DNA from 3 places in the Dysgonomonas sp. GY75 genome. Region 3 is predicted to be linked to each of the others. Evidence: riboswitches for the same ligand, from Rfam matches in the RefSeq annotation. Region 3 holds a riboswitch; each other region holds the start of a gene.
What was found. Region 3 has a riboswitch for cobalamin ahead of IR083_RS04690 (TonB-dependent receptor). Riboswitches for the same ligand answer to the same signal wherever they lie in the genome.
Positions count from the first base shown of each region.

Region 1: another riboswitch for cobalamin. It lies ahead of IR083_RS19495 (TonB-dependent receptor plug domain-containing protein); the one in region 3 lies ahead of IR083_RS04690 (TonB-dependent receptor).
Region 2: another riboswitch for cobalamin. It lies ahead of IR083_RS16230 (threonine/serine exporter ThrE family protein); the one in region 3 lies ahead of IR083_RS04690 (TonB-dependent receptor).

Region 1 is NZ_JADCLQ010000052.1:14,179-24,554, reverse strand. Features, by position in the region: gene IR083_RS19515 (pyridoxal phosphate-dependent aminotransferase) at 1-730, opposite strand, end outside; gene IR083_RS19510 (hypothetical protein) at 1,723-2,934, shown strand; gene IR083_RS19505 (hypothetical protein) at 2,949-4,106, shown strand; gene IR083_RS19500 (hypothetical protein) at 4,238-5,365, shown strand; cobalamin riboswitch at 5,581-5,757, shown strand; gene IR083_RS19495 (TonB-dependent receptor plug domain-containing protein) at 5,868-7,859, shown strand; gene IR083_RS19490 (YncE family protein) at 7,943-9,622, shown strand; gene IR083_RS19485 (ABC transporter substrate-binding protein) at 9,626-10,376, shown strand, end outside.
Region 2 is NZ_JADCLQ010000038.1:70,708-81,083, forward strand. Features, by position in the region: gene nrdG (anaerobic ribonucleoside-triphosphate reductase activating protein) at 1-511, opposite strand, end outside; gene IR083_RS16225 (anaerobic ribonucleoside triphosphate reductase) at 504-2,711, opposite strand; cobalamin riboswitch at 2,885-3,081, opposite strand; cobalamin riboswitch at 3,320-3,571, shown strand; gene IR083_RS16230 (threonine/serine exporter ThrE family protein) at 3,748-4,542, shown strand; gene IR083_RS16235 (threonine/serine exporter family protein) at 4,545-5,048, shown strand; gene dapB (4-hydroxy-tetrahydrodipicolinate reductase) at 5,351-6,067, shown strand; gene lepB (signal peptidase I) at 6,100-7,617, shown strand; gene lepB (signal peptidase I) at 7,756-8,715, shown strand; gene IR083_RS16255 (WbqC family protein) at 8,723-9,376, shown strand; gene IR083_RS16260 (Ig-like domain-containing protein) at 10,208-10,376, shown strand, end outside.
Region 3 is NZ_JADCLQ010000009.1:78,140-88,515, forward strand. Features, by position in the region: gene cobJ (precorrin-3B C(17)-methyltransferase) at 1-701, opposite strand, end outside; gene IR083_RS04675 (PepSY domain-containing protein) at 692-2,194, opposite strand; gene IR083_RS04680 (TonB-dependent receptor) at 2,198-4,561, opposite strand; gene IR083_RS04685 (sirohydrochlorin cobaltochelatase) at 4,579-5,505, opposite strand; gene IR083_RS04690 (TonB-dependent receptor) at 5,515-7,692, opposite strand; cobalamin riboswitch at 7,743-8,060, opposite strand; gene IR083_RS04695 (cobyrinate a,c-diamide synthase) at 8,182-9,480, shown strand; gene IR083_RS04700 (DUF456 domain-containing protein) at 9,540-10,034, shown strand; gene IR083_RS04705 (family 20 glycosylhydrolase) at 10,183-10,376, shown strand, end outside.

The sequences.
Region 1 (10,376 bases), on a different contig from region 3:
GGATACCACATTCACTATATCTTTTCGAGACCGAGTCTATCAGCACCACATTATCCTCGATACCGACAAGATGACAAGCCGAAATATATGGTGAATTGGTATAAATAAACTCCCGGTATACCTCATCCGAAAACAGATAAAGATCATGCTTCTGTACCAGATGTTTTATCTGATTCATTTCGGCACGGGAATATAAATAGCCCGTCGGGTTGTTCGGATTACAAATCATAATCCCTTTTGTGCGTTCATTTATGAGTTCTTCAAACTTTTCAACCGGGGGCAAAGCAAACCCTTCTTCAATAGAAGAAGATACCGTACGGATAATCGCTCCGGCAGATACGGCAAAGGCCATATAGTTGGCATAAGCAGGCTCGGGAACAATAATTTCATCTCCCGGGTTGAGGCAGGCCAGAAATGCAAACAACACAGCTTCGGAGCCTCCGGTAGTAATAATTATATCGTCAGCCGATACATTTATATTATACTTTGCATAATAACCAACCAGTTTTTCACGATAAGAGCGGTATCCATCGCTGGGACTATACTCTAGTATAGTGCGGTCGATATTGCGTATCGCCTCAAGCGCTTCTTCGGGAGTAGGCAAATCGGGCTGTCCGATATTCAGATGATATACTTTCAAGCCCCTGGCTTTAGCCGAGTCGGACAATGGAGCCAATTTCCTGATGGGAGAATTCGGCATTTCTATTCCTCGTTGCGAAATATGTGGCATAATACTATTTTAATATATATTTTATTTTCAACAAGGCGCAAATATACGAATTTTACTTATGAGTCATAAGTTATAAATGACGAATTATGAGGACTTCCATATATTTATCTTTTACCTGTTTCCTCAATAGAATTACCAATCTAATTTAACATTAACATTTGAGTGTAAAGCTATACAGTATAAAGGCGGAAAGTTGCATAAACAAATAATTGTTTAAATCTACGTGCCTATTACAAAATATGAAAAAACAAACAATATATAGCCCTACAGAACACAGGAAAGACTTTCTCCCTTTTTTAATATTCTTAAAATATATTTGTTAAATCAAATTTTTATCTTTTACTTTGCAATTCATGCACAAGACAATTTATACTAAGATAAATAAAAAAATAATGCACATTTCCCTGCCAAATAATACAGTTATGGGCTCTCTTTTTCTATCTGGAAATTTGGGAGTTAGCATTATTTTGCTAGAGAGAGAGAGAGAGAGAGAGAGAGAGAGAGAGAGAGAGAGAGAGAGAGAGAGAGAGTAAACTTTATGGCTTAACCCTTAATACAAAAAAACTCACATTTCTTGTTTCCCATTTTAAGCAAGCGGTATTATCATGCGCGTACAACACCAGTATGTGTATGCATACGCATATTCTAATTTATTTCTCAAATAAAAACAAACATTTTATATTTTATTTTATTCCTAAATTTTCTTTTTTAGTCGCAAAAAGGAGAACCAGCCAACCTGTAACCATCAATATATTTAAAATCCGATGCATGGTCGAAGATCTAGATAGATTTTCAAGAAAAATCTTCGATAAGTCTTTGTCTTTATTCTTATTGTCTTCAACCTATATTAAATCGCTTGGGAAAGTAATTTATATACCCCTTATCGCTTTATCAAGATCGTACATCGGATTTTTAACACACATTACACACTCAAGACAATATTTTCACACAAACATCAATGAAACAACAATTTCAAATAATAGAAACGACAGATGAAAACAAATTTTACAACAAAACTAATATTGCTATGCACCTCTACTCTTCTATGTGTAAAATCACAGGCTCAGGTTACAATTGGTTCAAATACACATCCTGAACCATATGAAATATTGAGAATAGATGGCAACAATGACAAAGGACTACGCCTATCAAGACTAACCCAAACAGAACGGGACGACTTAACAAATACAACAATAAGCATTTCTCCACAAAAGAAAGATGCAGCTAAAGGGCTTACCATATACAACATCACATATAACAGGATCGAGTTCTGGGATGGAAATGAATGGCGTATACTATCCGGTTCTTTCTCATTTTCCAATGGATTAAATCTTTTAAATACGGCCAATCCCCAAAAAGCCCGATTGGGCGGAACTCTTATCGAAGAAACCCTTATCAACCAACAAAGCCACACTCTGGCATTCAAAACCGAAAAAGGAGCGTTGTCTATAAACACAGATGCTTTTTTTGTAGATAGCCTAAGTGTAAAAGCTAACAACATCGACAGATTCTATATAGATACCGTATTAACGGTAGATAACAGAAATGAAATATCCATAAATACCGGGAAATCGGGACTATATGTAAACAACAGTGTATTGAATATAATAAACGATCAAACAAAAATAAACGGGCACTTACAATATAAAGACGGTAACGAAAACTTAGCCGTAACCGGAAAAGATATAATACTGAGGGCGAAAGATAATACAGGGAAAGCCAATTGGGAGCAGATGGAGCCATCCGTTTTAAATAAACCTTTTACTATAAACAGAGTATCCGGAAGCCCGAATGGCCCATCCGGCACAAAGTTTACAGTTGACACATGGACTGAGATTACCGACAACCAAATTTTACCTGCAGGAAAATGGCTTATATTCGGTCGTTTTGCAGCATATTCCAACAGGAGGACGGATGCTAGTAGTGGTGATAACGCAAATTATATGAGTTTTCTTCGTTTGGTCCGAGAAGATTCCGGTGGAGATGTAGTTTTGTACTCTTCTATGACCTTGCCGGAACGAAAGACTACTGGCGGCAATGAAAACTACGGGTCATACAGTGTACCTCAAATGGTTTATTTTCTGGATGCGGCAAATGCGGCTTCTTATCGTATAGATTTTAAAACAAAGAAACCTGACACATGGCACTCAACCCATTCAATGTTAGGCGATCAGTACTTTTATGCAATAAGATTAAATGATTAAAACAAACTATCATTATGAAACTACAGATATACACATCTTTTTTACTATCACTCTTTTTTGTAACAATAACATGCCAGGGACAGGTTACCGTTGGTTCAACAGCAAAGCCTGAAGATTTCTCATCTCTTCAACTTAACAGCAGCAATGGAGGTCTGCGCTTACCCCAATTATCGGTAGGGCAGAGAGACGCTCTTGTTATAGATGGAACTAGCGCCGGCCTGATAATATATAATGAGACAAGCAAAGCCATTGAATATTGGGATGGCCTAAAATGGTCGATGCTGGGAGATACGATACGAGTATATAATGGAATTCATAAAGATGGAGACATTGTGAAACTCGGCGGAAACCTAGAGAAAGCCACGATGGTAAATCTGAATAGTAAAAATCTGGAATTTGCTACCGGCGCGGGTAACCCCGGAGGATTCTCCGTAAATGATACGGTTTTTGTTGTAAATGGTAGGATTGTCGGGTCCAAACCATCTTCATATACAATAAACAAATCAGCTCTAAAGGTCAAGGAGACAGGCAGCAAAGTATCGATAGAAAATCAATTGAAAGTAAAAGTAAAAAATGATAGTATGCTTGTCCGAAACGACAGTGTAAATATACATGGCCAGCTATATTATGATAACAACAAAAGCGACATCAACGGAAAGGTACTTATTTCCAAAGCATCCGGTGTTGCTTTTTGGGGTAAGCTAAAACCGGATCTGATATTGGGTAAAACTTATCTTAAAGGCAAAATTAAAAAGGCGGGAACAGGTACAAGCACTGTCTGGATCCAAAATACAAGTCAAAATATAAGTGGCCCATGCATTTCCGACACACTGACACTCACTCCGGGAAAATGGCTTATATTCTCTAAATTTGCAACAAAGACGAACTATGCATCTCAGAAGATGTTTACCTGGTCCCATATATTTATTCCGGGCCAAACAGTGCCGACAGCAACTATCGGCGCCGATGTAGAAGACGCAACGTCAACATCGTCACCTGAACTAACTTACCTGATCGATGTATCTGCTAATACAAAAATCTGTGTTGTAGCCAGTTCATCCAACAATCAGACATGGCTGGTAGAAGAAGATGGTACCGGAGCAGCCAAGGTAGAGTTCGGAGAACCTTATTTTTTTGCTATTATGATAGAAGATTATAATGAAGACGAATAACACCTTATTATATATAATAGAAAATAAAATCTTTTAAAGAAGATATACATATATAAAATGAATATATATGATCTTTGAAAAATAAGCCATAGTATTTTGATATAATTTACAAACACAAAACTATTTACATTATGAAACATAGATATATCCTTATTCCCATTTTTACAATATTAGCCATAGGTTCTACCAAAGGACAAATAGTTATAGGGACGGATAAAGAACCCGAGAAATTCTGTATTGTAGAAGTAGAAAGTAAAAAAGGAGGTATACGTCTACCGAGAATACCAGATACCAATAAAAATAATATGATAACAACACACTCATTAACGAGTAATCCTGAGTCTGCGGGGCTGGTTATCTATAATTCAACGAATAATATTATCGAATTCTGGGACGGTAACAAATGGGTAGCTTTGTCAAATAAGATATCAGGGGCAAACGGCTTAACAGATACCAATGGCAAAGAGCTATGGCTAGGAGGTAAGCTCGATGATAACACAACTGTACAACTGAATAACAACGAATTGAAGATACAGCATAATCCTGCTGCAAAATTTATTATCAATGATACAATGGTTGTAGTAAACAATAAGATTGTGGACATACGCGTCGCCCGGGAATTTATGGTTAACGATACGGTTATAAGTATAAAAGGAAAGTATGTAGATATGCGACCGGCCATCTTATCTATTAATAACAATACATTCAGTATGAATGAAAGCGGAAGAACCAGAATGACCGGAACGTTCCAGTATACAGATGGCACCCAGGATCAAGGACATCTGCTTACAGCCAATAATAAAGGTGATGCATACTGGGGAGCATTAAGGCCTTTAGGGACTGTAAAGTCAACTTCAATTAACAACAACAAAGGTTTTGCCAGTAGCACAGTACAGGTATCTGACGGTATGCTTGAATTGCCTGCCGGACAATGGCTGATATTTGCTAAATTCAATTCGAACATGAATGCCTCACTTACAGGAATGTATCATTGGATATTATTATCTTCAAAAACACCGAGTCAAAGCAGTTACACCACCATATCCAGAGCCGGAGCCAATCCAGAGAAGAAGACTGCCGGAACGGGTATAAAGTCATATGCCACTCCATTTATATTACATTATGTAAACATAAAGGAGAAAACTCAATATATTATACAGGCTGGCACCAGTAACGCAGGCAATTCGGCTACTGTATCCGAAACATGGATAGGTAATTCTTATTTTTATGCACTGCGAATTGATATTCCGACCGACTAATAAACAGAAGTTGAAATATAGATAAAAAAACATTTCAATTTTAGTTTTGCTTTTTCAAAACAATCTTCCATCTCAAATATAAGAGAGGTTGCCTTTCTTATGTTTGAGATTTTTATGAGTTCTTCCTCTATATCACATTCTCTCTTATTCCTGATAAGCTCTATAATACTCCTCACAAATAATTATCGCAAAAAAGTAAATCTTCTATAATATTGTGTATCTTTGCACTACTTTGTTCCATTAAGGATGAAAAGGGAATCAGGTGCAAATCCTGAACAGACCCGCTGCTGTAAGCTCTGGGAATGTTTGTATCAAAATACCACTGTTGCAAAATGGGAAGGTGATATAAGCAAGAGTAAGTCAGAAGACCTGCAAAGTAAATATTTTCGACAGCTTTCGAGGAATAAGGCTTAAGAAACATGCGTAAAAGAATTCAATTACCTTTCTTTTTCTTTGTTCTTATCGGATGCTGCAATTATACTAAAAGATATATTTTGCATAGATGAGAATTTTATTTTCTGCCTTTTTATTTTTTTGTTCTTTCGCTTGTACATCCTTACTGGCCCAAACAAATGATAGTATCAAGACACAAAAACTATCGGAGGTAGAAGTATCTGCACATATAAAGCCATCGGCTGCCCGTTCAACCACACCGCTGCAAGTGATAGACAACGCCGAAATGGAACGGATCGGCATACTATCCGTATCGGATGCTGTACGCAGATTCTCGGGCGTCAGCATAAAAGATTATGGAGGTATAGGTGGCATGAAAACGGTATCTATCAGAGGTATGGGGGCACAGCATACAGCAGTAAGTTATGATGGAATAACAATGAGTAATGTACAATCCGGACAAATAGACATAAGCCGTTTTTCTCTGGATAATGTCTCTATGATTTCTTTATCGATAGGACAATCCGATGATATTTTTCAATCCGCAAGGTCTTATGCTTCCGCCGGAGTACTCCAGATAACAACATTACAACCGGCTTTCGATACTAAGCGAAATACATTAAACACAGGGGTCAAAACGGGATCATTCGGACTATTAAATCCAATGGTTTACTATGCCCATAAAATTAACGAACAATTTTCTATTTCCGTTAACAGCGGATGGGAACGGGCAGACGGCAGATATAAATTCACATATAAAAATGCAGAACAGACCGAGGAACGAAAAAGAAGAAATTCTGACGTAAGTATCTGGCGTACGGAGCTTAATTTATATGGCAATTTGGGTAAAGGTGGAAATTTAAATTTCAAGGTGAATTATCTGGATTCGGAAAGAGGCCTGCCAGGATCGGTAATTTTTTACAAAGACGATAATGATGAACGAGTATGGAATAAGGATCTTTTTGCCCAAGCCTATTACAAAAACACGCTTTCGCATAAACTGGAACTAAAGGCACAGGCCAGATTTAGCCGTACATATTACAAATATTTTGCTCTAAATAACAATATATCAGGCAGCAAACAAGAAGACCGCATTACCCAGTTTGAATATTATGCCTCTGCAGGGATTTTATATAAGCCAATAGAGGATATCTCCATAAGCCTTTTCGAAGATGTATTTCAAAACCGTCTTAACAGTAATTTTACTGATATAGACAGTCCCTCCCGAAATTCATCCCTAACCGCATTAGCCGCACAATATAATAATAAACATATCACTATTACCGGTAGCCTGTTGGCTACATATGTAAAAGAGGATGCCAAATCGGGAGAAGTTCCTGATAATAAGAAGAAGATAACTCCATCTATCAGCCTCTCTTACCTACCTTTTTTAAAGACAAACATAAGATTACGTGCATCTTATAAAAAAATATTCAGAGTGCCTACATTCGACGATATGTATTATATCAGAATGGGAAATATCAACCTAAAACCAGAATATGCTACTCAATACAATACCGGATTGACATGGGTTGGGAAAATATCAAACAAAGTTGATCTTATAAGTATATCTGCTGATGGATATAAAAACAAGGTAGACGATAAGATTGTACCCTTCCCGACTATGAATATTTTCAAAATGCGTAATTATGGAAAAGTAGACATGACCGGATTAGATATTAATACACGCCTGCATAGTGAGCTTTGCAGAAAGTTATCTATCGAATTAACCGGAAATTACAGCTACCAGAAAGTTATCGACATTACTGACCAAGAAAGTAAAAATTATAGAGACCAGATACCGTATACTCCGCGACACTATGGTTCAGGTGCTATAAGCCTGGAGAACCCATGGATAAATATAGCTTATACTTTAATCGTATCGGGTAAGAGATATGCATTGGATCAGAATATACTTGATAATGAGATAGAATCATATACAGATCATAGTATTTCTTTAAATAAGTCTTTTGATATAAATAAAAGTAGATTACGGGTGCAGCTCAATCTGATTAATTTATCTAATAAAAACTATCAGATCATTAAGTATTATCCTATGCCGGGGCGGTCATTTACTTTATCAGCTAACTATCGTTTTTAAATTATATAGAACAGTAGCATACTGTTAAGTTGTAATAACATATTATTAAATACATTCTTTTACTTAATAAAATATTATCTATTATGAAAATGAATAAATTATTCAATGTTCTCTGTTTAATCTCGCTACTAACTTTTTCTTTTATATCATGTAGTGATGATGACAATGATTTTTTTAATTCTGTTGAAACTCTCCCTACGGATATAGCTTTTCTGGACGTAAATTTGAAAGGTGGCGAAATTAGTGGTGATTTAACATGGAAAAAGCCAATCAATACATCTGAACTTTCGTCCATTGTTATTTATGCCTCAAATGACGGCACTACAAAAGAAGCAAGAATAGATGAAGTATCGATTGATAAAGAGAAATATACTATAGAAGCAAGAAACTATACTAAATATCTCCTGCTCGTCCCTAAAAACAAAAAAGATGTAGAAGGATCTACCTTTGCCAAGGTAGAAATAAAGGACGAAACCGGTAATAACGTTGTCACTGATCTGACATTTGAGGATACAGATTATACAAAAGACAAAATAGCAGGAAAGTTATCATGGACCAAGGCTTCCGGACACATTAATCTTTCAAAACTGATAATCTATACCTCCGAAGATGGCACTATCAAAAAAGATAAACTAGCTGAAGTAAATCCGGATATTGAAGAATATACTATAGCAAGCCGTGATTTGAGCAAATACTTCATAGTCGTTGCTACTGATGCAACAGATACAGAAGTCGAAGACTTTGCCAAAATTGAAGTAAAAGATGCTTACGAAGTTTCGGGAGTATATATTCTAAACAGCGGAAAGATGGGAAATAACAACTCAAACATCTCATTCTACAATTTCCTTACAACAGAATTTAAAACTAAAGTATTCGAAAGCGCAAACGGAACAAGTCTGGGAGATACAGGCCAGGATATGGTAGTATACGGATCTAAAATGTATATCGCCGTTTATGGCTCCGGAGTTATATACGTAACGGATAAGCAAGGAAAGAAACTGGCAGCTATCGAATCTGTAAAAGGAGACAAAAAACAGCAACCTCGCGGACTAACCTCATATGAAGGGAAAGTATATGCAACTCTCTATGATGGCTATCTTGCAAAAATAGACACCACTAAACTGGAAATTGAAAGCCAAGTAGCTGTAGGACGTAATCCTGAATATGTACGTGCGGCAAATAATAAACTATATGTCGCCAATTCAGGTGGCTTGGATTATAATACTCCTTTAGGATACGACAAAACAGTTTCGGTTGTAGATGTTGCTACATTCAGAGAGACTGAACAAATTCCTGTAGTTATTAATCCTGATAAAATGGCGGTTGATAGCGAAGGGGATATATATGTAATTTCGAACGGAAATTATAGTAATGTACCTAATACTCTGCAAAGAATTGATGCAACCACGCATAAAGTAACCAGTGTTGGTAATGCAACTTGGATGAGTATGAATAACGATAAGTTATATATCATTTATTCGCAATACGATGCCAATTGGAATCAGGTAGTCAGCTACCATGTTTTTGATGCCAAGACAGAGAAGATGCTGACAGATAAATTCATAACAGACGGAACAACAGTAAATAAGCCGTTTTCTATCAACACCGACCCTGTTAATAACTATATATATATCGGTACATCGGACTATACCAATAATGGAGACATGTACATCTTCACCGCTGATGGTAAATTAGTTAAAAAATTAGATACCGGAGGTCTTAATCCGGCAGGTGCATATTTTGCAAGCTGGATAATCAGATAATATATGAAACTCTTAAATATCACACTACTCTTTTCTATTATCCTCATTCTGGCGGGCTGCAATAATCGCAAGCCTGCCGGACAGGATAATATTAAGCCGCAAACGGGATACACTGTCTATTATGCCAAAGGCTTTCAGGTAAAAAAGTATGATGAATATACTACCGTGTCGGTGCGTGATCCCTGGGATACCACGCGCATGCTGCAAACATATGTGCTGGTGGCAAAGAATAAAGATTTACCCGCAAATCTTCCTAAAGGCACAATTGTAAGAATACCTTTGGAAACTGTGGCAACATATTCCACCATCCATTGCTCTACGCTGAACGAACTGGATGCAGTGAACCTGATAAAAGGTGTATGTGAACCTCAGTATATAAAGCTATCCAATATACAGGATGGTGTAAAGAGCGGGGCAATAGTAGATTTGGGGATGGCCAGTAAACCCGATACCGAAAGATTGATCATGCTCAGCCCTGATGCTATCTTTGCAACTCCCATACAAGGCTGGACATACGGTAGCATAGAAAAAGCAGGAATTCCCATTTTGGAAACGACCGATTATACCGAATCGCATCCGCTTGGACGTGCCGAATGGATACGCTACTATTCTTTATTTATCGGGAAGGAGCAATTGGCTGATTCGCTGTTCGCCATTACCGAAAAGAATTATAATGCCGTTAAAGACGCTGTGGCCGGAACGGCAAACCGACCTTCCGTATTTACGGATATGCGTTATCAGAACAAATGGAACA
Region 2 (10,376 bases), on a different contig from region 3:
ATAATTCTATACGGCGATTATTCCAAATAACGACCGTTGCACTTTTTAATGATTTTTCGACATCGATTAACCGTTGGTTGCTGCTGCCTCTGAAGATAAGGGATTCGTCTTTCAGTGATTCAACATATCGCCCGTCTACAAGTACATCTATATAGGGAAGTATCCGGGATAGCCTTTCTGACCTTATGATTTGCTCATATATATACCCGGTGTAACACCAGATATCTTTATCTGTTTCAGATTTGATCCGTCGGGCCAGTTCTGTAAATTCTTCTACTTGCATAAAAGGGTCGCCTCCTGTAAAAGTCACATTTGCAAACTCCGCTTCTTTAACCTCCTCCAGTAGGCTATCAATGGAGTATCCTTTACCATTGTCGATATTCCACGAATGGGAATTGTGACATCCTTTGCAAAGGTGTGTGCATCCGGCAGCGTAGATGGCCGTGCGGAATCCGGGGCCATCTACGGTGGTGTCGTGTATGATATCCAGTATTGATATATTATTATTCATGGACGATGCGGTCGTTAAGTTCAGCAAGTTTCGCGCTATTCCATCTATCGGTAGTACCCACCAGATAGCCTGTTATGCGTTGCAGGCGGTCTATTTGCAAGCTTCCGCAACGAGGACACTCATTTATTTGTGTAGCTGCATTTTCGTATCCGCATTTCAGGCAACGGTTCCGGTTATGGTTCACCGAAGCATAGCCGATATTGTATTTGTCCATCATATCTACGACAGTCATAATGGCTTCGGGATTATGAGTTGCGTCACCATCCATTTCGACATAGAATATATGCCCGCCACGTGTAAGATCGTGATAAGGAGCTTCGATCTTGGCTTTCTGATGTGCGCTGCATGAATAATATACAGGTACATGGTTTGAGTTTGTATAATATTCCCGGTCTGTAATTCCTTCAATAAGTCCGAAATCTTTTTTGTCGCGCCTTGTAAACCGTCCGGCAAGTCCTTCAGCGGGAGTCGCCAGTACACTATAGTTGTGCTGATATTTATCGGAATACTCATTTACCCGGTCTCTCATATATGTTATCATTTCCAGACCTAGTTTCTGCGCATTTTCATCTTCTCCATGGTGCTTGCCTATAAGGGCGACCAAAGCCTCGGCAAGCCCGATGAAACCTATGCCGAGTGTACCCTGATTGATAACTTTCTCTATTGTATCCTCGCCTGCCAGCTGCTCGCAACCTTCCCATAGCACCGACATTAACAAAGGAAACTGTTTGGGAGCGGCTGTCTTTTGGAACTCGAAGCGGCGATGCAATTGGAGAGCGGCCAGATCGAGCATCTGATCCAGTTTCCTGTAAAAGCAGTCGATCCTTTCCTTCTCGTTTTCTATGTTTCTGCATTCCAAAGCAATGCGCACCAGATTAAGTGTAGAGAAAGAAAGGTTGCCTCTGCCTACCGATGTTTTCTTTCCAAAACGGTTTTCAAATACGCGGGTACGGCAACCCATTGTTGCCACCTCGTACTCAAAACGGCGGGGATCGCTCTCCTTCCATTCTTCATGCTGGTTGAATGTCGCGTCCAGATTCAGGAAGTTAGGGAAGAAACGATGTGCGCTCACCTTGCATGCCAGTTGGTATAAATCGTAATTCCGGTCTGTTGGTAAATAGCTTACTCCCCGCTTCTTTTTCCATATCTGTATGGGGAAAATGGCTGTTACTCCGTTGCCCACGCCTTCATCTGTGCTTATTAACAGTTCCCGCATGATGCATCTTCCTTCGGCAGAAGTATCCGTTCCATAATTAATAGAACTGAATACCACCTGATTGCCTCCCCGGGAGTGTATGGTGTTCATGTTATGGATGAAGGCTTCCATCGACTGATGTACGCGGCTCACTGTGCGGTTTATGGCATGTTGGATAATTCTTTCGTCATTCTGCAACCCGGTCAGGTCTTTTGATAGATAATCTTCTATCGAAATCTCATAAAGATGTTTATAGTCAAGACCATTTATCTGTTCCAGCACTTTTATCTCTTCAATAAAGCTGCGTCTGACAAAAGGTGCCAGGTAGAAATCGAACGCAGGGATGGATTGGCCGCCATGCATTTCATTCTGGGCTGTTTCCATAGATATACAGCCGAGCATGCTTGCAGTTTCAATACGTTTAGCCGGGCGTGATTCGCCATGTCCGGCATTGAATCCATGCTGAAGTATCTTATCTAGCGGGTGTTGTACGCAGGTGAGGCTTTTGGTCGGATAATAATCCTTGTCATGAATATGTAAATAATTTCGGCGGACAGCTTCTTTTACCTCCGGTAGCAGCAAGTAGTCGTCGACAAAAGGCTTGGTTGTTTCACTTGCAAATTTCATCATCATTCCTGCCGGGGTATCGGCATTCATATTGGCATTTTCGCGTGTGATATCATTCGATTTGGTCTCTATGATTTCGAGAAACATGTCCCGGGTCTTGGCTTTTCGGGCAATATTGCGTTGGTCGCGGTAAGCGATATATTTCTTGGCCGCTTCCTTGCGTGGACTTTTCATCAGTTCCACTTCTACCATGTCCTGAATTTGCTCTACGGTCATTTGCTCGTTGCCTTGGCAAGAGATAAAATCCGTGATGCGTCTTATCAGGGAAGAGTCTTCTCCTTGTTCGGTGTGTAACATGGCTTTGCGAATGGCTGCCATTATCTTTTCTTCATTGAAGCCGACGATGCGCCCGTCTCTTTTTACGACTGTCTGGATCATGGTTGTATTATGTTATAAGTAAAAGAAAGTATTCGACACGCTTTCGCGTCGTCAATTGTTAATTAATGATACATTGTTTCAATGTAACTGACGGGGATAGAGACCAAAATAGGCGAAGAGAGATTAATGATGTAAAGTCACCGCATATTCTATTCTATCGCTTTTCTCCCGAAAGCTACGAATGTATACACGGCAGGTCTTCTGACTCATTTCTCTGCTAGGCGCCTTCCCAATATTCAGTTGTCTGTTGATCAGTGGCGTGAGAGCCTAACTTTTTCTTGAAATTTACAGCTACGGGGATAGTTCAGGACTTACACCTGATTCCCTTTTCATCCGATTTTATTTCAGAACCGTATATGACAACAAAGGTAGATTATTTTTTTTATATGGTTTTCAAAAATGAGATTTATTTATCTTAAAATAATGCTGAAGTTTTCCAAAATAAATTTTAAGTTTCATATTATCAGATAAATAAATTTTTAATATTGTTGAAAAGTTTTCTAAATAGTTTAATTTATAATATTAATTTATCTTTATTCCGGATGATTTACCGATAGTTACAGAAAAAATACTTTCTTAATATATTATTATTTCAATTTTTTATTCCAACTTTGTATCCAATTATTGGTGTTACAAGTCCGCATCTTCGGATAAGTAATGAAAAGGGAATCAGGTGCAAGTCCTGAACAGACCCGCTGCTGTAAACTCTTTTCAGTGAACAGTTAACAGTCATCAGTTAACATTCATTGATGTTGTTCCGGGCGATACCCAATGCCACTGGTCGACAGACAACTGTCTATCGGGAAGGCTGCACGGAGCAAGAGTAAGTCAGAAGACCTGCCAGTAATAGTATGATTTTGTCTTTCGAGGATTAGAGGCAAGTCGGAGAAGTGAAAATTCATGTTCGGATAGAGCCGGTTTTGTGTAACAGTCAAAGTTGCATTGTTTTAGTTATGTATGCATAACAGAAATCTCTATTTAAGGTATCGACGGAATTATTTATTCTCCCGCAGATTAATTTTATAAAGCGAACAAAATGGAAAATGTTTGGCCAAAGGACAAAGGCATGTCCGCAACAAAATTTGCCGATCTGATTTTGGAGGTAAGTACAATTCTTCTGGAATCGGGAGCTCACTGTGAACGTATAAACCGGAATGTGCAGCGTATTGCCGAAACGACTTGTTATAAAGTGGAGATGCTTCTCACCTTTACTGCTGTATCAGTAACGGTTACAGATCGTGAAAATCCCGAAAATACAGTAACCGGAAACAGGCGGATGAGGCATCACGGGGCACATTTCGGTGTGTTGACCAATACCAGTTTGCTGACATGGGATCTTTTCGAGAATAAAATATCGTTGGATGAGCTCGAAAATTGCCTGAATGAGATAAAAGTGGCACCGAAACATCCTGTATGGCTGATACGTGTTTTTATAGGGGTAGCATGCGGTTGTTTGTGTTTGCTTGCCGGAGGCGACTGGGTGGATGGGGCTTTTGCCTTTGTTGCGTCACTTATAGGGCTTACGGTGCGCCAGGAAATGGTAAAGAAGGGTTTTAATCTGATGGTTGCCGTTGTAAGTTCTGCTTTTATGACTACAACGATCTCCGGCATGAATGTATTGTTCGGTTGTGGTTTATCGCCCGATATATCGGTAGCAACAGCCGTGTTGTTTCTGATACCGGGTGTCCCGTTGATTAATTGTATTATAGATTTGCTGGAGGGGTATATACCCACAGGTATTGCGCGTGGAGCATTCGGCGGCTTTATTTTGCTATGTATAGCGATCGGCATGTTTATGAGTATGTCATTGATAGGTATTAATAATTTTTAGAGATGATAGTCGATATAGTAAGAGATGCTTTTCTGAGCTTTTTTGTGGCAATAGGTTTTGCCCTTCTTTTCGAGACTCCCCGAAAAGCTTTGCTTATTGCAGGATTGTTGGGAGGAGTAGGGCATTGTATCCGTTTTGCGCTGTTGCAATCGGATTATGGTTTAGTTGCATCTACACTTTGCGGAACTGTATTCATCGGGCTTGCCGGTATATATTGTGCTCATCGCATACATACACCGCCTGTTGTATTTACGCTTCCGGCCTGTATAACGATGATTCCCGGGTTGTATGCCTATCGTACGATGCTTGGTTGCATCAGGATATACGAAGAGGGGAGTGATATCGAAGGATCATCCTTGTTGCAGAATACAGTATATAACTTTATTCTTACCTCTTCGCTATTGTTTTGTCTGGCTATTGGTATTTGTATTGCAGCTCTGGTTTTTCGGAAGAAGAGTGTGAAGGAGATAAAGAAAATCAAAGATCTGGGGATAAAGATTTTCTGATTTCCAGAGGATGCAGCGAGTGCTTCGTAGTGTTAACAATAACTAATCGATGTAAGAAATCGGGAATCGGGGCGACTAACTGTTTGTATCTAGGTTAAGAGGCTTAACTAAGTGAAAACTAGAAATTAAAGATGGATGCCGGATTGCAACTTGTTCTGACCGATTTACTTAGATGGCAAACACGTAAGCCTCTGGCCTTAAAAAAGCTTATAATCAAGGATTAATTAAAAGGGAAATCCTATGGAAATAAGTTTTTATGTATATTTGTAGGCTTTATCGATTAATTTAACAAATACTCAAATATGAATATAGCTCTCATCGGATATGGTAAAATGGGACATGAAATAGAAAAGATAGCTATTTCGAGAGGTCACAGTATTGTATCTATCATAGATATAAATAATCCGGACGATTTCGGTTCGCCAGCGTTTAAGAGTGCTGATGTGGCAATTGAATTTTCTACGCCTGACAGTGCAATAGATAATTATAGGAAATGCTTTGCCGCACAAGTCCCTGTGGTTGCAGGTACAACCGGATGGCTCGAGCATATGGATGAAGTGAAAAAAGCGTGTTCGGAAGGCGGACAGACTTTCTTTTACGCATCGAATTATAGTCTGGGAGTAAATATATTCTTTGTATTGAATAAGTATCTGGCGCGGATAATGAATAATTATCCGGATTATGATGTGAAGATGGAGGAGATACATCATATTCATAAACTGGATGCCCCGAGCGGAACAGCTATAACGCTTGCAGAAGGTGTCATTGAAAATATCAGCCGCAAAGAACGGTGGAATCTTGAAGTTGAAGAAAAACAATCAGATCTGGCTATTCATTGTATTCGTGAAGGCGAAGTTCCCGGGATACACGAAATAATATATGAGTCGGAGGCCGATATTATCAGCATCAAGCACGATGCGAAAAGCCGGAAAGGATTTGCTTTGGGTGCAGTCGTTGCCGCCGAATTTACCAAAGGTAAAAAAGGCTTTTTGGGAATGAATGATATGCTTAAATTTTAAAATAAGGTTGTAAACCTGCTTTTACTTAGAATATGGAAAATAACACGAGAAAAGATAGCGCACAACAAAAACGGAAACCCGGTATAAGGCAATGGATATATGCCATCCTTGCCTGCGTATTATGTGTTTTATTTGTTATCTGGACAGGCTATTGGGGAGTATTGATTCTTATCCCCGTTTTTATAGATATCTATATTACGAAATTTATCCCGTGGGGAGCATGGCGCAATGCCAAGAATCCGCATGTGAGAAAAGTGCTCGACTGGGTAGATGCTATTGTTTTCGCATTGGTAGGTGTATGGATCATTAATACATTCTTTTTCCAGAATTACCAGATACCGACTTCGTCTCTTGAAAAATCGCTCTTAGTCGGAGACTTCCTTTGTGTAAGTAAAGTTAGTTACGGGGCGCGTTCTCCGATGACTCCATTTTCACTTCCATTGATGCAGCATACATTTCCTGTTGGCGGATTTAAGTCCTATCTGGAAAAACCGCAATTGGAATATAAACGGTTTGCAGGTACAGGGCACATAGAGCGCAATGATATAGTCGTGTTCAACTATCCGTCCGGAGATACGGTAGCACTTAATTATCAGAATGCAGATTATTATGCAATAGCTAAAAAGGTTGGACGTGATGCAGTATGGAGCGATAAAAGGACATATGGAGATATAGTATACAGACCTGTAGACAGACGGGAAAATTATGTAAAACGGTGTGTCGGATTGCCCGGAGAAACTATAGAACTTATAAATGATATTGTTTACATAAATGATAAACCGATTGTCAGTCCGGAAAATATGCAGCTATTGTATTTTATCCAGACAGACGGTACTGAGATAGCTCCAAAGATATTTGAAGAATTGGGCGCCAGCGAGGATGACTATTTGTATACCAACAGTATGGGGCAAAAAATGGTATATTCTTTTAATCCCATGGGGATAGACGGTGCAGACAGCCTGAGACTGGCCAGTCTCGGATTTAAGTACAATAATGGAGGTTTCGGGCTTGCGTATCAGATCCCACTGACAAAAGCAATGGTAAGCAAAATAAAGGAAAAACCCTTTGTGCTGGCTGTATTCCCAATGAATGAGTTTAAGAAAAAAGCGGGGATTAAGCGTGATACTAATAATGGCGACTATGTATATCCTCTTACATGGACTCAGGATTGCTATTCGGGAGACTTTCCTAAACTGTGGATTCCTAAGCGCGGCGAAACTATAAAATTTGATACAGATGTGGATTACAAAGTCGCGGCTTATATCCGTTGCATCAAAAATTATGAACATAATGATTTTGACTACCGTGACGGCAAAGTGTATATCAACGGGCAGGAAGCCGATTCTTATACATTCAAATACGACTATTACTTTATGATGGGTGATAACCGTGACAATTCAGCCGATTCTCGTGCCTGGGGATTTGTTCCCGAAGACCATGTGGTGGGTAAACCATTATTTATATGGTTGTCTCTGGATAAAGATAAAGGATGGTTTAGTGGTAAGATTCGCTGGAACAGATTATTTACATCGGGGAATAAGACGAAATAGTCCCCCTAAATCCCTTCAGGGGGACTTACAGGGAGGGTAAAGATAAATATTGTTGACTTGTAACTTGTAACAGCCCGTAGGGCGAAGTAACCTGTAACTAATTCAATGTCTTCAAAAAAGAAAAATATATACGTTTATTTGGGCAAAGTAATTCTTGTTACTTTGCTCATTGTTTTATTGGTGCGTACATTCTTCCTTGAATCATTCTCTGTATCTTCCGCACAAATGGAAATGACACTGCTGAAGGGTGATAAGATACTGATAAATAAAACGGCCTATGGTATCCGTATGCCGGTAACTTTATTGAGCATCCCGTTCACTTTCGACAAAATATTCGGGATTAAGTCTTACTCTGCGGCTTTGCAAGCGCCGTATAAAAGGTTTTTTGCACGCAGTGTGGACAGGGATGATATAGTGCTTTTCAATAATCCGCTGGAGACAGATAAACCGCTGGATAAGCGGAGTTTTTTACTTAGCCGTTGCGTCGCTCTGCCCGGAGATTCTCTGCAAGTAGAGAATGGCTTGTTTATTATCAATGGAAAGCCGTATTCGGGCTGCCCGAATACAATGGAAGAATACAGTTTTAAGGCACTAGCTAAAAAAGAACTGGAAGATATAGCTAAGGAGTTGCAGATATTTATACCCGTAGGCACGGCGCAGGGTGATAGTGTAATCACGCACTTGAGTAAGTATGATGCATTTGTGCTGAATGAAAGTTTATCGGATTCGCTTACGCTTGTTCCCTGCAAAAAAGATACGCTAATAAGCCATATGTTCCTTATTCCCTTTAAAGGGAAAATAATAGATATGGATGAAAATAACCTTATTATGTATAAGCAGATGATTTTGCAGGAGCAGAAAGGAAAAGATGTAAGAATAGAGAAAGGAGAACTGTTGATAGATGGTATAAAACAAATGGAATATACTTTTGAAGACAGTTATTATTGGATGTTGTCCGATAACAGCATTCATTCCACAGATTCAAGGTCTATCGGATTCATTCCGTTCAGTAGTATTGTAGGTAAGGCCAGTTTGATTTGGTATAGTTCGGATGAAAACGGCACAAGAAAGGAACGTTGTTTCTCTTCTATAAAATAAGTGACCGATGAAATCAAATAGCATATACCTTTCTTCTGCATACCTCGCTCCGGTTCAGTATTATACCAAGTTTCTTCTTGCCGGCCGTGTTCTTATCGAACAAAACGACAATTATATAAAGCAAACATATCGTAACCGTTGCACCATTGTTTCGGCAAATGGTGGAATATCCCTGTCTATTCCCGTCGAACATTCATCAAAAGATAAGACTTTGATGAAAGATATCAGGATTGCCCAGCATGGTAACTGGCAGCATATGCACTGGAATGCTATTGTATCGGCTTATAATTCGACACCTTTTTTTGAATATTATCAGGACGATTTCTATCCATTCTATCATAAAAAGTTCTCTTTTCTGCTCGATTATAATGAAGAATTAAATAATCTGATTCTCCATTTGTTGGATATAAATCTGCCCCAAATACAGCATACGGCGGTTTATAAGACCGAATTTACGGATACGGAGTCTGATTTCAGAGAACTGATCCATCCAAAAAAAGATTGGAAACTGTTGGATGCCGATTTCTCACCTGTACCGTATTATCAGGTCTTTGAGCAAAAATTCGGATTTGTAGCTAATATGAGCATTATTGATTTATTGTTCAATATGGGAAATGAAAGCCAGATAATACTTGCGAATTCAGTTAGGAAAAAATTATGAGTTTTGGGGAAAACTTTATCTATGAATATAGCTAATAGCTTGTAGCCGTTAGCTGACAGTTCTTTGAAGTATTGGGATAAGTAGTAAGAATTAAGTGAAGAACGGAAAATTATACGAGATACAAGTTAATTGAAAAAGGTGTAACCTTTGTTACCTTTTGAGAAAACTGTAGGGGCGAATAAACATTCGCCCGCAATCAATATCGGGCGAATGTTTATTCGCCCCTACAAAGAGAATGTAAAACCTGTTAAGTTCGTCACTTTTTTATGAAAGAGATGCTTCACTCTGTCTGACAAGCTAATTATTAATTTTTCATTCTTAATTATTAATTGTTTTCAGTGTTACCTTTGTTACTTTTTAACCATACACTGTTAACGAATATAAAAAACACAAGTAAAAAATAGAAGAAAAGTTGTCAGATGTGTCAGATTTTAACAAAATATAGTTAATAAATGAAAATATTACAATGGGCTGTAAATTGAACTTTGCGACTTAGCGTCCTTGCGCGAGAGTACTGTTCACTGATAACTGTTCGCTGATATATGTGTTACCTGTGTTACTTTTTAACAAGTAGTAAGTTTTAAGAACAGTATTTCTATTTATGGTAAAGTTATTTGTGCGATAGCCAAGCTAACGGCTAATAGCTATCAGCTAAAAGCTGAAATATATGTTACTTTTGTTACCTTTTAGAGGGTTGCATAGATCACATGTATTTTTCCGCTTTCCGTGGTCAGGGGCCTCTGATTGGAGATTGATTTAAGCTATTTTATGTCCTTAGAGACATATTTATGTATAAAACGTTGTATTTTTGCGTAAAACTTGGAAAAACAGATGTTACATTTTTTGAAAAGGCATATCTTATTTTCGCTTATTTTAGTTGCAATTTCCCTGATTGCAGTAGCTTGTGCCAATATGGCATCCCCAACGGGAGGCGCTTACGATCTGGAAGGCCCTAAGGTGGTAAGTAGTAATCCCGGATTTAATGCAACTCAAGTGAAAA
Region 3 (10,376 bases):
AAAATGTAGGATTGAGAATTCCCGATAATAATTACGGTAAACATATCTATTTCTTCGGAATCGAACTCTCCTAAAGTGGTTACGACCACCTCCTGTTCCTCCCGTCCCGCCTGACGTACATAGCCGACGGGGGTTTCGGGTGAGCGTTCCTTGAGAAAAATTTCTATCAACCTGTATAGCTGCCAGTAACGGCCATTACTCCTCGGATTATAAACTGCCGTTACAAAATCGGCGGAGGCCGCGGCTATAATGCGCTTTTCTATCCTGTCCCACGGTGTCATCAGATCGGATAAGGAAATAATGCAGAAATCGTGTCCGACAGGTGCCCCTAATAATGCCGCCGCCTTCTGGAAAGCGCTGATACCCGGCAAGACTTCGACGGCTATATCACTCTGCTTTTCCTTTTTCATTTCGTACACCAAAGGAGCCATTCCGTAAATTCCGGAATCACCCGAACTGATAACACAAACGGTACGCCCGTCTTCGGCATGGCGAAAGGCTTCTTCTGCCCGTTCGCGTTCTTTCTTCATTCCCGTGTCGATACAAAGCGTCCCGGGACGGAGAATATCTTCTACAAACCGGAAATAATATTTATAACCTACAACTACGTCCGATATCTTCAGCGCATCCAGTACGGCAGGAGTAATATCCTCCTGCGAACCCGGGCCTATCCCCGCAACAATAATTCTTCCTACTGACATATATTCGTATTGTTTTTTTTCTTTGAACAAATATACTTTTTTAATCTCTTTATTTTCCTCTTTATATACCTGAATCCTAACCATACACCTGTCAGGGAAACCAATGTTCCGCCAATCATAGTTGTCCACATCACTATATTCCATAGGACAGGGCGTTCTGCCAGAAATTTAAATTTAAAACTATGTAAAGCCTGATAAGACCAGCGTCTTACTTTGGTATTATTATTAAAATAACGAGTATTACCATTCTTCGGGTTAATGTAATATGTACTGTTGTCGGCATCTTCGACCTGTACTTTATATACAGGGAGAGGCAGGTGATCTGTCAACCCTACATAATAGTTGTCGTATTCGTCCATTAAGGATATAACCGCCGGTTCTTTATGGAGCAATGAGATGCGGCTTTTTATAGTTGCTTCATCCAACTGCATGTTAATTACTGATGTGTCGGAAGCATCGATTGTTTGCAAACGGTCATTAATTACAACCTTGTATACAGGCTTTTGGCCGAAAGAACTCCATTCTACGGATTTTATCTGATCGGGATATTTCTCGAAAAGATGCCTGTAATCAAAGGTATAGGTATTGGTCTCAATCTTTTGTTTCGAATACAGCTTTTTCTCAGCCGATGGATTATGTACTTTTACCATCCATCCGGGCACTTTGGCCAGAGACATCATGCCGCTGAAAACAAAGGTAAAGACAAATATACCGAACAGGAAGCCCAATATATGATGCCATTTATATGCAAATTTCCGATAAGGACTCTTTATCTTTTTCTTCCGGCGATATTCTTTTATATACGAACGGATGCCCAGTATCAGCCCGGCAACACACATAACAGAACCTATCCCCGAAAGCCATATGACAACATCCATCCATTGCTGCGAATTCTGGCGGAGCGATGTAAAATATACCCAATGAGGTATCGCGCCCAGCCACGCCCAGAAGCGGCTGTCTTTGTCTGTAAACTGCAAAGCATTTCCCGATACGGACGAAATATATAGCTGCGACTTGCCTTCATCTCCGAAGTAGAATTTATAGATAGGAAAATCTTTTCTCAAATGTCCGAAAGGAATCCATTGTTCCAATTCCCGCAAAGTATCTACCTTGACAATTTCCGCCTGGCACCAACGTTGAGCGTAGTTTTCTATCTCTTTATAATCCAGTGAGGTTTTTAGTTTCGTATTCGGATTTACCGGAATCTTATAAATACTATCGGATGTTTTTACTTCAAAAAAAGGAGTTCCGGCATAGGATTTCAACGTAAGCGCGGATATTTCTTTACCGTTTGGGATATTATTAGCCAGTAAGGAATCGAGAGCAGGCATATCTCCCGGCAATATATCCATATGCTTGTTTTTATCCCGTTCGGTCGCTTTTGGAAACGTATGGTATATCATTACAAATCCGGACAGGAACCAAACGAGGAACAGGATACTGAGGAGTGTCCCCAGTATCCTGTGAATAGAATATAGTATATTTTTCAGCATATTCTACAGGCTGTATGCCAGCGTAAACAGGTAGTTGCGAGGCATACTCGGCACCATCTGAGTACCCAATGACTGATTATAATATTTCTCATCAAATACATTATTGACATTCGCCCTTAGCTGTATTCCATTTTTCAGCTTATATGAAATACCCAGATCGGTCAGCCAATATGCGGGATATACAACGCCTTTGTCGACTGTTCTGTATACATTATCTGTGTATGAAACTGTCAGATTGAAACCCAGATTGCTGAACACCCCCTTAGATATCCGGTAGTTTCCCGCCGCAAAAAATGTATTCTTGGGAATTCCTGCCAGACGCATTCCTTTTTGTATCTCTTCTTCCATGTATTCATTTTTCTTTATATCGCGGATAGTAGCGTCGGTATAACCATAACCGAAAGACAGGGCCGCATTGTCTACAGGGGTAAGCGTCAGTTCCAACTCAAAGCCTTTCGATTCCGATGATCCGACAACGCCTACTACACTTTTTGTTACTCCGTCTTCGACCACTCCTGTCTTCAACGTTTTCTTTTCATTGTTTTTACGGATATAGAATGCGCTTGCTGTCGCCTGTAAGATGTTATTGTGAGAATATCGTACACCGATTTCCCCCTGATATCCCGTCTGAGGTTTGAATGCCTGATCTCCGTCTTTGGGTTCGAACCTGTTACCTTCGCCATTGATATAGATAATGTTAGAACTTACTATATCCCGGTACGGCATAAAGAAGTTGGCAAAAGATCCATATACAGAAAGATTTGTAGCAGGTAAATAAACTGCGCCAAGCCTATATGTAAAAGCGGAAGTTGTAGTTTTGTCGAATTCAGGTTGATCTGAATATTTCCGTTCTTTTGATATTGGATTTATTGTGGCTGTGGCTGTTTTAAACAAAAAATGATCGAAACGGCCGGAAGCCATCACTTTAAACTGATCTGATAATTCCAGCAAGTTCTGTAGATAAACACCATTTGTAATATTACGTGTCGCGGTTCCCGCACTAAAAAGAGGGTCCATATATCCCATACTGTGAGGATTATAAACAGGGACTTTAGAGTTCAAGCCAGGTCCGTCAATTAAATCGGAAAGTTGATAAGTTTTGTTTGTTTGAGGATTTGTACCTCCATAACCACGATAAGTATTGCGATAAAAATAAACGAAATTGTATCCTCCCAAATAATTATATTTCATACCGTTGTCGAACTCAATTTTCCCCGATGCTTCTAGCTGTTCGTTTATCACATGCACTGTATAAGCAAAACGTAATGGATATGTGAGTTGTACAGTATCCAAAGAAATATATTGCTTTGTTTGTTCCTTTGTTTTGGCATCGACCTTCATATAATAATGACTGTATATAGGATCGGCACTTTCCATATAGGACAATGTTTCGGTACTGAAATAGTCTATATTATCGTAATTATAGGCCAATCTGTTTTCAATCTTTAATGATTCCGATACCTTATTACTATAGCGGACAGAGACATTCGAGCCGTTATTTATCATAAAATCAGATTCATTGTTGTACCGCCACCTCCTGTTCAGGCCGGGAAGCATATCCCCTTTCGACAAATATTTACTGCCATCCGTATTATAAACATCATTCGCCATAAGCTGGGGCAGGCCAATCTCCGTGCCATACCAGTCACGGTTAAAGCCGGCGCGTATATCCAGTTCCTGCTTGGCATCCAATTGTCCGCCCAAAGCGAAATAGCCGGAGAAGCGTTTGTCGTTGGTATATCTGTAACCTTCATTATCCGACCAGTTAACGACAGCCCGGTAATTGAACGGACCGAAAAATTTTCCACCGAAATCAATCATAGCCCTCTTATTATCCCATGACCCGTAGCTCATCAGTGCATTTAATGTGTTCTTTGATGTCGGTGCTTTTCTAATCACGTTCAGAACACCACCGACTGTAGAATGCCCGTACAGAACAGAAGCCGGCCCTTTGAGCAATTCGATAGACTCTACCGAAGACAAATCGGGTAAAGGAGCAGAATTAGTAATAGAAGTACGTTCATCTCTCACCCCATCTATCATTATCGGTGTAAAATCGAATCCCCGAACTTCAAATTGCTGATATGCACCATAGGTAGTACGCATACGGGTGTTAGGCAAGAACTTTACAGCATCCTGCATATTCACAATACCTCTCATATCCAGGGTATTTGCCGATACTGTAGTTACAGAAAGCGGCAAATATTGGAGAGGCACGTTGAGTTTGCCTACTTCGTTCTTTTTCAGATTAGTACCCACAACCTCTACTTCCCGAATAGAGAAGATTGTGTCTGTCATATTTTTATTTTGGGCAAATACATTGCCTATCATCATGGTACCGATGATTATATATAGATATTTTTTCATTTGTTTTTTGTCTTTTATTAATGCATTACTTCCCCCGTAACTTCATAGATGGCTTTTTTCTTCATTATTCCGATTTTACGGTGTCCGGCTTTAAATTTGAGATGGGAAATATACAAGTCCTGTATCGCTGGATTTTCCCCCAAGCCTTTCAACTGAAGTTCCACTGTGAATCCTTCTTCTTCCAAATCATTCTTCCAGTCTTCGGCAATATCGTTTTTTGCATGTTCACCAGCCACAAACATAAAAGGAGTCAGCACAACTTTCTTCAGACCCGAAGCTTTCAGCTGCGCCAGCATGTCTTCAAAAGCGGGATAGCCTTCTATCGTACCCACAAAATGATTTTTATGCCCCTTTGCTTTCAGCATGTAATCGAGCATTGCATATTGAGCCGTAGTAGCATCGTATGTTCCGTGTCCTACCCAGACATAAGCTATCTGACTGTCAGTATCGTCTGTCAGTATTTCTGTTACCTTTTCATAATCTTCAGGAGTGTAAAGCAAGGGATTACCGATGCGTATATCTTTAAACAAGGGCTCCACTTCGTCTACATTCTTTTCCAGTGATTCCATTTCCACTCCGTCGATAATCGTAGATGCCTGTATCAAAACATGGGTATATCCATCTGCATGTAATTGTTTCAAAGCCTCTAACGGATTCTGTTTATTTATCCCCCGTTCGCCCAAGCGTTTGATAATTATGCGCGAGGTATAAGCTTCACGCAATTCCACTTCAGGAAATTCTTTCCTCACTTTATCATTCAGTGCATCTATGGTCAGCTCACGGGTATCGGCATGTGTAGTTCCAAAATGCACCATCAGAATAGCAGCCTTATCTCCCGGCTTCATCGTTTTGAAGAAATCGGAATGCTCATAATTTCCACCACCATGAGCAAAAAACGGTAAGACTGTAATATATAGTAATATAGTTGCTAAAATCTTTTTCATATATCCTGATTATTTGCTAAACTTTAAAGACAAACTCACATAGAAAACCCGTCCGGGAGACAGTGTAGCATAATTTGCGCCGAAAGGCTTGTCGTCCACAAAATCAAAAATATTTTCGATACCGAAGCCCGGTTCTACAACAAAACCGTTGAAATTCTTCAAACGATGGCGGGTCGCCAGGTTCCATTGATTATATGCGCGCGCAGGATCTTTATCTCCCATATAACGGCTGCTCTGTATCCGTCCGTTAAAGTTTATGTTCGAATCTACAATCCACCATTTTTTATTCCAGTTTACATTTCCTGTACCAATATGCTTGCTGGAACGTACCAACGGCTTACCTGTATCGTAATCCTTGGAATTTACATAACTGTAGCCCAACCCTATACTCAGTCCTGCTCCGAGATATGAATTCACGGAGGTTTCGAATCCGTTTACACGAGCTCTGGATGAATTGGTGTATACCTGTTTTTTCTTTATCCCTTCATTCTTTTCGTCTTCGGTTATCGTTTCTGTAACATCCCTTGTCTGGATAATATTCTTTATCCGGTTAATATACCCTGTAACAGAAACTGTCAGAAAATCGTTGTGGTATTCAGTATTGAGTGAGTAATAGTTGGATGATTCCGGCTTCAGGTCAGAATTACCAAGGCTTAAAGTAGAACGTGTTATAGTCCTTGTATATAGTTCTTTCATATCAGGAGCGCGGAATCCGGCTGAATAAGATGCCCTGAAATTGAAATGGTCGAGTGAATACATTCCCGACAACTTTGGCGTAAGCCTGTTACCGAAAGCTTCATTATAAACATAGCGGAATCCCGGCACGAATTGCAGTTTGCTATCCAGCAGCTTTATCTCATCCTGCGCATATACCGAATATGTATATACATCTCTCGAACCGTCTTTTGTATCCGACTGGCTTTCGATATAGTCCAACTGGTATTGCGTTCCTACCGAAATACGGTTATATTTTCCTAAGTTGAATATACCTTTCAGATTGGCATCATAGTATTTTTGTCTTCTTTCTTTCGATTCATCTCCGTTTTTATAATTTCCATCATCCTTGATGTATTCACGGTAATATTCAAAATTGTCAGTATATAAGTCCAATGTAATTACAGCCAGATCTTTAAGCATATACCTTGCTCCCGCTCCTATATTGTAATCTTCATATTTCATATTATACGCATATGACGATACTGGTCTTTTCAGCTTCTTGTCATAGAGGCTTCCTTCTGCGTATATGCTTAGAGATTTAGCCGGCTTTACTGTGAATTTCTGACTCACCACATCAGAATAATTCGTGTTCACAGCCATTTTATCAGTATCTATCAACTTATCTCCCGATGTTTCCTGTGTGTTCAACTGCCAGCCATCGCTCTGGTTACGCTGAAAAGAAGTTGATGAGGACAGCCATTTGTAATTTATATCAGCGTTTATAGCCTGCGAAAATTGGCCATATTCGGCATAGCGGGTATCGGATGTTATATAGATGGATTCTTTAGGATTCTCAGTGATAATATTGATAACCCCTCCCATTGCCTCCGATCCATATAATGCAGATGCAGCACCTTTCAACACCTCTATACGCTTTACATTCTTCATATTTATCCGCGACAAGTCTGTATTACCCGATACATCTCCTGCCAGTTTCTTTCCATCTACCAATACAAGGATGTAACGATTGCTTAATCCGTTCATCTGCATATACGAACCCATAGCGTTAGTCATGAAAGAGAAGGATGGACTGATGGACATCATGGCATTTTCGAATGTAGGGACATTTATATTCTCCAGTTCCTTTTTGGTTATCATATCCATTGCTACAGGGGTATTCTTTAATCTGTTGTGCGTACCTGTACCTGTAACTACTACTTCATTAAGTTTCAGCGGGGATTTTTTTAAGACAAATAAGATATCCTCGCGGGAAGATGCAATATCAATCTTAGCTCCATTGTAGTCGAGTGTCGATGCTCTTAATCTGTGTTTGCCTTCGGGTACTCTCTGCAAACTAAACTCTCCGTTCTCGTCCGTCGAAGTTCCCAGTGTGGTATATTCGATCCATACACTGGCACCCGCAACAGGTTTCTCATTTTCATCCACGACTTTTCCCTTTAAGGTCATTTGAGCAAATGCCATGTTTACAATACAGCACAAGATGGCTGTAACCAATACTTTTTTTCTCATTAAAATGCGAAGTATAATGTTAGTAATTATATTCTTGGCCCCGAGAATATTTAATTTATTGTATGCTAGGCAGGTTTCCTGACTTACTCCATCTTTGAACGGCCTTCCCATTTTCAGTAAACAGTTAGCAGTTATCAGTAAACAGTCAAAAAAAACTGTTAACTGATTACTGTATCACTGATTACTGTGAAACAGTGGTATTTGGTCTTGTTCAAAGACTTTTTTCAGAAACATTGTTAACTGATGACTGTTAACTGTTAACTGAATAGAGCTTACAGTAGCGGGCACTGTTCCGGACTTTAACCGGATTCCCTTTTCATGTAAAAAGACGGATGCCTTTTTACATCACCTTAGCGGCGGCAAAGTTAATTTTTTTAAATATCAGAAAAAAGTATTTAAGGAAATAATTTGCAAGTATATTATTTTCTATACACCGATACGAGTTTCATATCCCATATTTTATACTTTTGCTGAAGAAAAAGAAAAATCATGGCATATACATCCCATCTCCTTATCTCGGCAATAGCATCCGGCTCCGGTAAAACTACAATTACTTTAGGTTTATTGAGGGCACTCCGAAACAGAGGTCTGAGTGTACAACCTTTTAAATGTGGACCGGACTATATAGACACCAAATATCATGTCCTGGCAGCAGGAACCGAATCAGTCAATCTCGACCTGTTCTTATCGTCAGAAAGCCATATGAAGTATTTGTATCGTAAATATTCATCGGGTAAAGATGTTTGCATTACCGAAGGTGTCATGGGACTATTCGACGGATACGACCGCATGAATGGAAGCAGTGCGCAAATAGCGGAGAAACTGGATATCCCTGTCATTTTAGTCCTGAATGCGAAGTCGATGGCTTATTCGGCGGCGGCCCTGCTTTATGGTTTCAAGAATTTCTCTGATAGGGTGAATATCGCAGGTGTCATTTTCAATTTTGTAGCTTCCGAAAGCCACTATAATTTCCTAAAAGATGCCTGTCACGATGTAGGACTTGAACCATTAGGCTATCTGCCCAAGAATACTGATATAGAAATTCCATCCCGCCATCTGGGATTGAATATCGACGAACAATACCGCTTCGATGATTTCGCGGACAAGGCTGCTGACCTGATAGAAAAGCATATAGATATAGATAAGCTCTTGGTCATTACTCGCAGAAATCAATCGGATATAGAGGCTGCAAAAGAGGAGCGCGTATCCTCACAGGATTTAAGAATCAGTGTTGCGAAAGATGCGGCATTCAATTTCATGTACCATGAAAATATCGAATACCTGAAAAGATTAGGCACAGTGTCTTATTTCAGCCCGCTGCACGACAAGCATCTGCCTGAATCTGATTTTGTCTATCTCCCCGGAGGATACCCGGAGTTATATCTTAGCGAATTAAGTAATAACCGGACAATGCAGGACAGTATCCGTCATTACATTGAAGCCGAAGGAAAAGTCCTCGCCGAATGTGGAGGCATGATGTACCTGTCTTCATCTATCTCCGATGAAAATGGTACTGAATACCCGATGGTAAACATTTTCGACCAAAAAGCCACAATGGAGAATATGAAGCTCAAACTGGGTTACAGACAATTCAAGTATAATGGTCTGTCGCTGAAAGGACACGAATTCCACTATTCCTCCATAAAAAGCGAACAACAAAGCGTTGTACAACAATACACAGCCAAAGGGCAAGTTACAGATACCAAACTGTTGCGTTACAAGAATGTTATCGCAGGCTATACACATCTTTACTGGGCAGATATGGATGATCTGATGGATCTATTTTAAGAAAAGAAACTCCTATGCATCTATTATTTAGTTATTATATTTGTAGAAATATATAACAAATGGCTATCGATATCATTCTTACCATAATAGGAGCAATTCTCATTATCACGGGCATAGTGGGTTGTATCATGCCCGTACTACCGGGTATTCCTCTCAGCTATGCAGGTATCTTTCTTTTACATCTGACGTCGAAAGTTGAATTTTCCACTCAGTTCTTAATCATATGGGCCATTGTTGTCATCATTGTACAAATACTCGATTTCTATATCCCGGTATGGGGTACCCAGAAATTCGGCGGAGGGAAGAAGGGTATTTGGGGTAGTGCGGTAGGGATTATCTTCGGTCTGTTCTTTCTTCAACCCTTCGGTATTATCCTTTTCCCGTTTCTAGGAGCCTTTATTGGAGAACTGATAGACGGCAAAGAACCAAAGCCCGCTCTTAAGGCCGGGTTTGGAGCTTTTATCGGATTTATGACCGGAACTGTAATGAAACTGGCTGTAGCTTTCATTCTTGCTTTTTACTTCTTCAAAGAGGTAATTGGTATCTTTTTCTGAAGCTTTTATAGACGGCACTCTCTTTTTAACATTTACATCCACATATCACCTAAATGTTAATTAACAGATTTAAAATACAACTAAGCTAAACGATCCCTATATTTGTATATTATAGAGAGCCCTTAATTAAAATTAAATCGTTATGCTAATGAAAAAACTAGTTCCTTTGTTTTCTCTGACAGCTATGGTACTGATAACGTCGTGCAACGGTCCGGAACCAACTGTAGAGAAGCCTTACAACCAAAGTATAAACATTACTCCTATCCCGCTCGAACTGATACAAAAGCAAGACACTTTCAAGCTTTCTAAGAGGATTGTTTTCGTCGCAGGCAATACAGATAT